3 regions of the Pseudomonas sp. F2 genome follow, and region 2 is predicted to be linked to each of the others. Evidence: predicted binding sites of a transcription regulator. Region 2 holds the regulator's gene; each other region holds the start of a gene.
The links. The regulator FliA, encoded in region 2, starts transcription of late flagellar genes. The targets are predictions, from matches to a motif close to CTAAAGTTTNNNNNNNNNNNGCCGNTAA.
Positions count from the first base shown of each region.

Region 1: AC193Q_RS02395 (methyl-accepting chemotaxis protein) is a predicted target of FliA. The motif match lies at 1,462-1,489, and genes of this name have one in related genera.
Region 3: AC193Q_RS07205 (methyl-accepting chemotaxis protein) is a predicted target of FliA. The motif match lies at 1,589-1,616, and genes of this name have one in related genera.

Region 1 is NZ_CM169904.1:562,705-565,982, reverse strand. It holds gene AC193Q_RS02395 (methyl-accepting chemotaxis protein) at 1-1,418, opposite strand, end outside; gene AC193Q_RS02390 (Na+/H+ antiporter family protein) at 1,612-2,928, opposite strand; partial or broken gene AC193Q_RS02385 (PDC sensor domain-containing protein) at 3,195-3,278, shown strand, end outside.
Region 2 is NZ_CM169904.1:165,804-169,081, reverse strand. It holds gene AC193Q_RS00740 (chemotaxis protein CheA) at 1-57, opposite strand, end outside; gene AC193Q_RS00735 (protein phosphatase CheZ) at 112-900, opposite strand; gene AC193Q_RS00730 (chemotaxis response regulator CheY) at 919-1,290, opposite strand; gene fliA (RNA polymerase sigma factor FliA) at 1,458-2,198, opposite strand; gene fleN (flagellar synthesis regulator FleN) at 2,195-3,025, opposite strand; gene flhF (flagellar biosynthesis GTPase FlhF) at 3,139-3,278, opposite strand, start outside.
Region 3 is NZ_CM169904.1:1,640,315-1,643,592, reverse strand. It holds gene AC193Q_RS07205 (methyl-accepting chemotaxis protein) at 1-1,461, opposite strand, end outside; gene AC193Q_RS07200 (undecaprenyl-diphosphate phosphatase) at 1,764-2,594, shown strand; gene AC193Q_RS07195 (DUF1294 domain-containing protein) at 2,591-3,019, shown strand; gene AC193Q_RS07190 (MmcQ/YjbR family DNA-binding protein) at 3,134-3,278, opposite strand, start outside.

The DNA of each region.
Region 1 (3,278 bases), 400 kb from region 2:
CCATCGCCCGCCTCGCTGGAGCGGCGCATCGCCTCGACCGCCGACTGCGTGCCCGCCTGCAAACGATCGATCATGCCCTGAATTTCCTGGGTGCTGATCTGCGTGCGGCTGGCCAGTGCCCGCACTTCGTCCGCCACCACCGCAAAGCCACGCCCGGCCTCCCCGGCCCGCGCCGCCTCAATTGCCGCGTTAAGTGCCAGCAGGTTGGTCTGTTCGGCAATCGAGCGGATCACTCCGAGCACGCCGACAATCGACGACACGTCTTGCTGCAGGCTGTCGAGCGATACGCCGCTGCTGCGAATGTCATCCACCAGCGCATGAATCTGTTTGATGCTGCCGGCCACCACGCGCTTGGCGCTCTGGCCCTCCTCGTCGGTCTGCTGCGCGGCCACCGCGGCGTTCTGCGCGCTTTTGGCGACTTCCTGGGCGGCGGCGGACATTTCGTTGATCGCCGTGGCAACCTGATCGGTCTCGTGACGCTGACGCTCCATCGCCTGATCGGAACGCTGGGCCTGATCCGACACTTGGGTCACCAGGCCGGTCAGTTGCGTGGTCATCTCGGTGATCTGTCGCACCAGGCCGTGGATCTTGTCGACGAAGCGGTTGAACGAGCCGGCCAGTTCGCCGAGTTCATCCTGGCTGGTGATGTTCAGCCGGCGGGTCAGATCGCCCTCGCCTGCGGCGATGTCGTCGAGGTTGGCTTTCATCAGGTTCAGCGGCCGCAAAATGGTGTTGGCCAACAGCATGCCCGCTGCGGCGATCACCAGCAGCACCAGCACAGCCACGCCGACGATGCTGAGGATCACGCCTTGCATACGCTCCTGCACTTGCGCCTCGACCACCGCCACTTGCGCCTCGATGCCGTCGAGGTTGACCGACGTGCCCACCGCCATGTCCCACTTTGCCAGGTATTCGGTGTAGCCGAGTTTCGGCACCAGCACGTTGGCATTGCCCGGCAGTGGCGAGCTGTATTGCAGATAGTGGGTGCCGTCCTTGGCTACGCTCACCAGGCCGCGATTGACGTAAACCCCGTTGGGGTCGCGGTTGTCCTTGAAGCTTTTGCCCACACCTTCCGGGTCGTTGGCCTTGAACAGGCGCACGGTCTCGGAGTCGTAGCCGAAGAAGTAGCCGTCCTTGCCGTAGCGGATGCCCGACAGCAATTTGATCGCCTGCGCCCGCGCCGCGTTATCACCGGGGGCGGCCGCGTCGTACAGCGGTTTGATCGTGGTCATCGCCACGGCGACGTAACTTTGCAGCGTGGCCTTGGCGTCGGCGAGCAGGCGTTCGCGGGTCTGCTCGACCTCGGTGTGCGCCTGCTGCTGGAGGATGAACAGCGTGGTCAGACTGATGACCAGCGCAAAGAGCAGCACCGGCAGGACAGCAAGGGACAGGACTTTGGCCTTGAGACTCAAGCGCATTGGGGGGCTCACTCTTTTGGTTTTATTGGCGTGGTTAAAGGCGTTAACGGCACGCAATAGCAAAAGTTGAGTCTGCAGACACTGTATCTCCCTGTGGGAGCGGGCTTGCCCGCGATGGCGGTGTGTCAGCCACATAAATATTGAATGTGCCGACGCCATCGCTGGCAAGCCAGCTCCCACAGTTTTCAGGGTGTCAGAGGACCATCGCCGCCACCCAGCCGAACGCCAGCAACGGCAGGTTGTAGTGCAGGAAGGTCGGGACCACGGTGTCCCAGATGTGGTGATGCTGGCCGTCGATGTTCAGGCCGGAGGTCGGACCGAGTGTCGAGTCCGAGGCGGGCGAACCGGCGTCGCCCAAGGCCCCGGCGGTGCCGACGATGCAGACAATCGCCAGCGGGCTGAAACCCAGTTGCACGCACAGCGGCACGAAAATCGCCGCCAGAATCGGCACGGTGGAGAACGACGAACCGATGCCCATGGTCACCAGCAGCCCCACCAGCAACATCAACAGCGCGCCGATGCCCTTGCTGTGATTGATCCACGACGCCGACGATTCGACCAGGGTCTGCACTTGCCCGGTGGCCTTCATCACTTCGGCGAACCCGGACGCGGCAATCATGATGAAACCGATCATCGCCATCATCTTCATGCCTTCGGTGAACAGGTCATCGGTCTCACGCCACTTGACGATGCCGGACACCGAGAAAATCAGGAAACCGACCAGCGCCCCGATAATCATCGAGTCCAACAGCAGTTGCACAATGAACGCCGCCGCAATCGCCACACCGGCGATCATCAGGCTCAGCGGGTTGTACTGCACGGCCACTTGCTCGACCTGCTCGATTTTCTGCAGATCATAGACGCGTTTCTTGCGGTAGCTGATGAACGCCATGGCCAGGCCGAACAGCATGCCCAGCGCCGGAATGCCCATGGCGTGGGTGACGTTGATGCCACTGATGTCGACGCCGCTGCGCGCGACGTTGGCCAGCAGGATTTCATTGAGGAAGATGTTGCCGAAGCCCACCGGCAGGAACATGTACGGAGTGATCAGGCCAAACGTCATGACGCAGGCGATCAACCGGCGATCGAGTTGCAGCTTGGTCAACACATATAACAGTGGCGGCACCAGCAGCGGAATGAACGCAATGTGGATCGGCAGAATGTTCTGCGAGGCAATCGCCACCACCCAGAGCAGGCCGATCAGCAGCCATTTGACGCTGCCGCCCCCGGTCGCGTGTTGCCGATCGACCATCGCCAGCGCCTTGTCGGCCAGCGCATGGGCCAGGCCGGACTTGGCAATCGCCACGGCGAACGCACCCAGCAATGCGTAGGACAAGGCCACGGTTGCGCCGCCACCCAGACCGCTGTTGAACGCCTTGAGCGTGGCATCGATGCCCAAACCACCGGTCAGGCCACCGACCAGCGCACCGACGATCAGGGCGATCACCACGTGCACACGGGACAGGCTGAGGATCAGCATGATGCCGACCGCAGCAATCACTGCATTCATTTCATTACCTCAAAAACACGGCGATGACATCACCACCGCCAGACAGGATGAGTCCGCCAACGGTTAACCGGCGGATTGGCAAAGAGGGTCTTATTAGAAGGGCGCGCACTGTGCCGCAGAGTGGCGATGGTGTCAAAGCAACCGAATGCAACAACCGATGAACCACCCTGTAGGAGCTGCCGAAGGCTGCGATCTTTTGATCTTGTTTTTAAAAATCAAAATCAAAAGATCGCAGCCTTCGGCAGCTCCTACAGGGGATTGGTTGCATGCGGCAATCGGTCATATTGCGCTTGAACAATAAAGAAAGCCGAAACGCGGCCGTTACAGTGCAAAGTCTCAGATATTTATCG
Region 2 (3,278 bases):
CTCGCCGGCCTCAACCAGGAAATCCTGAAGGATCTCTTCATCGGCGCCGAAGCTCATTAATGGGGTGCTCCTACAGGTCTAAAAACCCAAAAAACCTAAAATTCCAAAACTCTAGAATCCGAGGCTGGATAACAAATCGTCCACATCGTCCTGACCGGACACAACGTCTTCTCGTTTATCGGCATGAATCTGCGGACCTTCACCCTGCGAGAGATGTTTTTGTGGATCTTTTTCTGCAAGCATCGCGGCACGGTCGTGTTCGATGCCCGCAAAGCGGTCAACCTGACTGGCCATGAGGACGAGTTTGAGCAAATTGCTTTCGACTTCGGTGACCAGCTGGGTCACACGCTTGATCACTTGACCGGTGAGGTCCTGGTAATCCTGAGCCAGCAGGATGTCGTTCAGGTTGCTCGACACCGCACGGTTGTCCGTGCTGCTGCGTGACAGAAAACCGTCGACCCGGCGCGCCAGTTCGCGGAACTCTTCAGCCCCGACTTCACGACGCATGAAGCGGCCCCAATCGGTGCTCAGCGCCTGGGCTTCTTCAGCCAGGCCATTGACCACCGGGGTCGCGCTTTCCACCAGATCCATGGTGCGGTTGGCCGCGGCTTCGGTCAGCTTGACCACATAGCCCAGGCGTTCGGTGGCGTCGGTGATTTGCGACACTTCCTCGGCCTGCGGCATGTGCGGATCGATCTGGAAGTTGACGATCGCACTGTGCAGTTCGCGTGTGAGCTTGCCCACTTCCTGATACAGGCCACGGTCACGGGTCTGATTGAGCTCATGGATCAGTTGCACAGCGTCGCCGAACCTGCCTTTTTCAAGGCTCTCGACCAGTTCGACCGCGTGTTTTTTCAGGGTCGATTCGAAATCGCCCTGTGAAGATTCGTTATGCTCCATAGCTCCCCCGCGCGTTCATCAGCCGATGCGTTCGAAAATCTTCTCGATTTTTTCTTTCAGCGCCTGAGCCGTGAAAGGTTTGACCACGTAGCCGTTGACGCCGGCCTGGGCCGCTTCGATGATCTGCTCGCGCTTGGCTTCGGCAGTCACCATCAGCACGGGCAGGTGCTTGAGTTTTTCATCGGCACGCACGTGGCGCAGCAGGTCGATACCGGTCATGCCCGGCATGTTCCAGTCCGTTACCAGAAAGTCGATGCTTCCGCTGTTGAGCACCGGAATGGCAGTGGTGCCATCGTCGGCCTCGACGGTGTTGGTGAACCCCAGATCACGCAGCAGGTTCTTGATGATCCGCCGCATCGTTGAGAAGTCATCAACGATGAGGATTTTCATGTTCTTGTCCAATTCGACCTCCAAGCAGTCTTAAACGCGCCCAGCACCTGGACGCGCCATTTCAATCAATCCGGCAAAGCACTCGATGACTGTCTGGAGCACAACAGAGCAAGACCGGTGCTGTTCATCACCGCACCAGCCTCGTTCGCAGTGTCCCCACACTGCCTTCAGCGCGCTCGCCACTCCCCCAAACGCCCCCGCAAGCGGGCCGCGCACTGGCTGTGTAACTGGCTGACCCGCGATTCACTGACGCCAAGGACTTCACCGATTTCCTTGAGGTTCAGTTCTTCGTCGTAGTACAGCGCCAACACCAGTCGCTCACGCTCCGGCAAATTGGCAATCGCGTCCGCCAGCGCAGCCTGGAAGCGTTCATCTTCCAGATCGCGTGACGGCTCAAGATGAGCACTGGCGCCATCCTCGTGCAGCCCTTCGTGTTCGCCGTCCTGCAGCAGGTCGTCGAAACTGAACAGCCGGCTGCCCAGCGTGTCATTCAAAATCCCGTAGTAATCGTCGAGACTCAATTGGAGTTCGGCCGCAACCTCGTGATCTTTAGCGTCACGGCCGGTTTTAGCTTCAATTGAGCGAATGGCATCGCTGACCATACGGGTATTGCGGTGAACCGAGCGCGGTGCCCAATCCCCTTTGCGCACTTCATCGAGCATCGCGCCGCGGATCCGGATGCCCGCGTACGTTTCGAAACTGGCGCCTTTGCTGGCGTCATATTTGGTCGAGACTTCGAGCAGGCCGATCATCCCGGCCTGAATCAGGTCTTCGACCTGCACACTCGCCGGCAAGCGCGCCAGCAAGTGATAGGCAATGCGCTTGACCAGTGGCGCGTAACGCTCGATCAACTCGTACTGCGCGTCACGTGCCGATTTCTTGTAGTAGTTCATACCGCTGGCGGTCATAACACAGGCCCTGCCGTTTGCTGCACGAGGCGCTCGACGAAAAACTCAAGGTGCCCACGCGGGTTGGCAGGCAGCGGCCAGGTATCGACCTTCTGCGCGATCGCCTTGAACGCCAGCGCGCACTTGGAACGCGGAAAGGCTTCATAGACTGCTCGCTGCTTCTGCACGGCCTTGCGCACGCTTTCGTCGTACGGCACCGCGCCGACGTATTGTAAGGCGACGTCGAGAAAGCGATCCGTGACCTTGGTCAACTTGGCGAACAGGTTGCGCCCTTCCTGCGGGCTCTGCGCCATGTTGGCGAGGACGCGGAAGCGGTTCATGCCGTAGTCGCGATTGAGCAGTTTGATCAGCGCGTAGGCGTCGGTGATCGAGGTCGGCTCGTCGCAGACCACCAGCAACACTTCCTGCGCCGCGCGCACGAAACTGACTACCGAGTCACCAATGCCCGCAGCGGTGTCGATCACCAGTACATCGAGATTGTCGCCGATGTCGCTGAACGCCTGAATCAGACCGGCATGTTGCGCCGGGCTCAGGTGCACCATGCTTTGGGTGCCGGAAGCGGCCGGCACGATGCGGATCCCGCCGGGGCCCTGCAACAGCACGTCGCGCAGTTCGCAGCGGCCTTCGATGACATCGGCCAGCGTGCGTTTGGGGGTCAGCCCCAGCAGAACGTCGACGTTCGCCAGCCCCAGGTCGGCGTCCAGCAGCATGACCCGACGGCCAAGCTCTGCCAGCGCCAGAGACAAGTTCACTGACACGTTAGTCTTGCCGACGCCACCTTTGCCGCCGGTCACCGCGATCACCTGTACGGGATGCATGCTGCCCATGTTATTTCTTTACCTTGTCTTGCATAGACGGAGGCCACATTACTGGCTGCGCGTTCACAACCGGAACAATGCATGGCAGACCATCGATGTAGGTACAAAAACTGTTCATTACCTCAGCCAACCTGCTTGGTCGGGCTGTGGTAGATATCAGCGAACATGTCAGCCATGGCTTCTTCGCTGGGTTCTTCCTGCATTTGCACGCTGACGGCGCGGCTGACCAGCTGATGACGGCGCGGCAGATGCAGATCATCCG
Region 3 (3,278 bases), 1.5 Mb from region 2:
GGCAATCGACGCGTTCAGGCCGTTGAGGTTGCGCAGTGCCTGGCCGATGGCGTTGAGACTGGCGCCGGCAAGGCCAGCCTGTTCAATGGTCAGCTGCGAGGCTTTGCTGCTGTCACCGATGACTTTCACGGCCGCTTCGGAATGGTTCTGCAGGCGCTCGATCATGGTCTGGATTTCCGCCGTCGACTTTTGCGTGCGCTGCGCCAGCAGCCGCACTTCATCGGCCACCACCGCAAAGCCCCGGCCCTGTTCACCGGCACGGGCCGCTTCGATGGCCGCGTTGAGGGCCAGCAGGTTGGTCTGCTCGGCAATCGAGCGGATCACCTCCAGCACACTGCCGATCTGCGTGCTTTCGGCGGCGAGGGTGCGGATCACTTCGACCGCCTGGTCAATGGTGCCGGACAGTCTGTCGATCTGTTGCAGGCTGCCGTCGATGTTGATCTGGCCCTGCTGCGCCTGGGCTTCGGCATCGCGCATTTCAGCGGCAGCATGCTCGGCATTCTTCGCCACATCCTGCACGCCGTAGGTGACTTCGTTGATCGCGGTCGCCACCAGTTCCATCTGCTGCGATTGCTGCTGGCTGCGCTGCTGGGCCTGGGTCGCATCGTTGCCCAGTTCGCTGGACGACTGGCCCAGCGCGCTGGCCGAGATCTGCAGGTCACCGATGACCCGGCGCAACTTGGCGGTGAAGGCGTTGAAGTGATGCGCCAGTTGTGTGACTTCGTCTTGGCCATGGGTATCGAGGCTGCGCGTCAGGTCACTTTCGCCGCTGGCGATATTGGCCATGGCATTCACGGTTTCCTGCAACGGACGCGCGATGCTGCGGGCAATCAAAATCACCAGCAGGGCCATGATCAGTGCAATCGCCAGGCCGATTACCGAAGCCTTGATCACCTGGCCCTGGAACTCGCTCTGCACATCATCGACGTAAACGCCGGAACCAAGGATCCAGCCCCACGGTTCGAACAGTTTTACATAGGACGTTTTCGCGACCGGTTCGCTGGCGCCGGGCTTGGGCCAGCGGTAATCGACCATGCCCGCGCCTTTGCTTTTGGCGATCGCGACCATCTCGTTGAATACCGCAAAACCGTCCGGATCGCGGATCGCCGAGAGGTTCTGGCCTTCGAGTTTGGGGTTGGTCGGGTGCATGACCATCACGGGGGTGAGGTCGTTGATCCAGAAGTAGTCGCTCTGGTCGTAGCGCAGGCCGCGAATGGCGGTCAGTGCCTGCTTCTGTGCGGCGTCGCGGGTGAGGGTGCCGGCGGTTTCCAGGTCATGGTAGTAGCTCAGCAAGCCGCTCGCGGTCTGCACCACGTGCTGGGTTTTCTGCGCCTTGGCGTGGTAGAGGTCATCGTGGATCTGCTTGAGCATCAACACACCCAAGGTCAACAACATGACCACGGCCACAATCAAAATGAGCCACAAGCGTCGGCTGATCGACACACTGCGCAAGCTGTTCATAACGCTGCCACTCCGATTTCTTTTTCTTGTAATAAATCAACGCCAGCATCCAACCACGTTTGAGTGGTCGGGCATACGCGACCCAAGTCGTATAACGCCGCAGCACTATTAAGGCTTGTCTGTTAGGATTTCGGCCCCGCGCGCGAAAACCTGAATCCAAGTTGATATTTCACGGAATTTTGACCGTTTCGTGTGGATGCTGTGCGCGCGGAATCGGTACAGCAACAAACAGCTACGCTGATCGCAGTGAACGTAAAAATATTATCGGGGCATGCCGGCGTGCATCGCTCTTTGGGGGACTGATGGATCTTTGGATCGCTTTGCAGGCACTGATTCTTGGAGTTGTAGAGGGGCTGACGGAGTTTTTGCCCATTTCCAGTACCGGACACCAGATCATTGTTGCCGACTTGCTCGACTTCGGCGGCGAACGGGCCATGGCGTTCAACATCATTATTCAGCTCGGCGCGATCCTTGCGGTGGTCTGGGAGTTTCGTCGCAAGATTCTCGATGTGGTAATTGGCTTGCCGACCCAGCCGAGTGCGCGACGTTTTACTGCCAACCTGCTGATCGCATTCCTGCCGGCGGTGGTGTTGGGGGTGATTTTTGCCGACCTGATTCACCAGTACCTGTTCAACCCGATCACCGTCGCGACCGCATTGGTGGTGGGCGGCGTGATCATGTTGTGGGCAGAGCGCCGCCAGCATGAAGTGCACGCCGAAACCGTGGACGAAATCACCTGGAAAGACGCGCTGAAGGTCGGGTTCGCCCAGTGCCTGGCGATGATTCCCGGCACCTCGCGGTCCGGTTCGACGATTATCGGTGGTTTGCTGTTCGGCCTGTCGCGCAAGACCGCGACCGAGTTCTCGTTCTTCCTGGCGATGCCGACCATGGTCGGTGCGGCGGTGTACTCCGGTTACAAGTATCGCCACCTGTTCGTGCCGGCGGACTTTCCGGTGTTCGCCATCGGCTTCATCACGGCGTTTATCTTCGCCATGATTGCCGTGCGCGGTCTGCTCAAGTTCATCGCCAGCCACAGCTACGCGGCGTTCGCCTGGTACCGGATCGTTTTCGGTCTGGTGATTCTGGCGACCTGGCAGTTCGGCTGGGTGGACTGGTCGGCGGCCAAACCATGAGTGATTCCCGCGCACGCCGCCCGGATGGACGCCCGTCCGGTGGCGGCATTCAGCATTTGAAACTGAAACTCGCAGTGCTGCTGATCGTCTGCGCGTTGCCGCTGTTCGGCTCGCTGTCGATGTGGCTGCGCGGCATCTCGTTGGTGCCGTTGACTGCTTATGGAGTCGTCAGTGTGCTGGCGTTTTTCATGTACTGGGCAGACAAACGCAAGGCCCGCGCCGATGCCTGGCGCACGCCGGAGAACATCCTGCATGCGCTGGAACTGGCCGGCGGCTGGCCCGGGGCGCTGATTGCCCAGCAGGTGTTCCGGCACAAGACGCGCAAGGTGTCGTTTCAGATTCTGTTTTGGGTGATTGTGGCGCTGCATCAGGTGTTCTGGATCGACCAGTTGTTTCTGGGTTCGAACCTGCTGTCACTCTTCTGAATCACCACAAATCCCCCTGTAGGAGCTGCCGCAGGCTGCGATCTTTTGATCTTGCTTTTTCAAAGATCAAAGTCAAAAGATCGCAGCCTGCGGCAGCTCCTACAGGGATCGGGTTCAGAGCAGTAATCCGATTTGAGTTTTTTTGGGCAATTTGCCCACCACCAACTGATGCGAACGCGTCAGCAATCCTTGCAGTTCCTCGGCGCCCAGCGGGTAGGGCGGGTGCATGATGATCCACTGTGCCCGCGCCAGATACGGC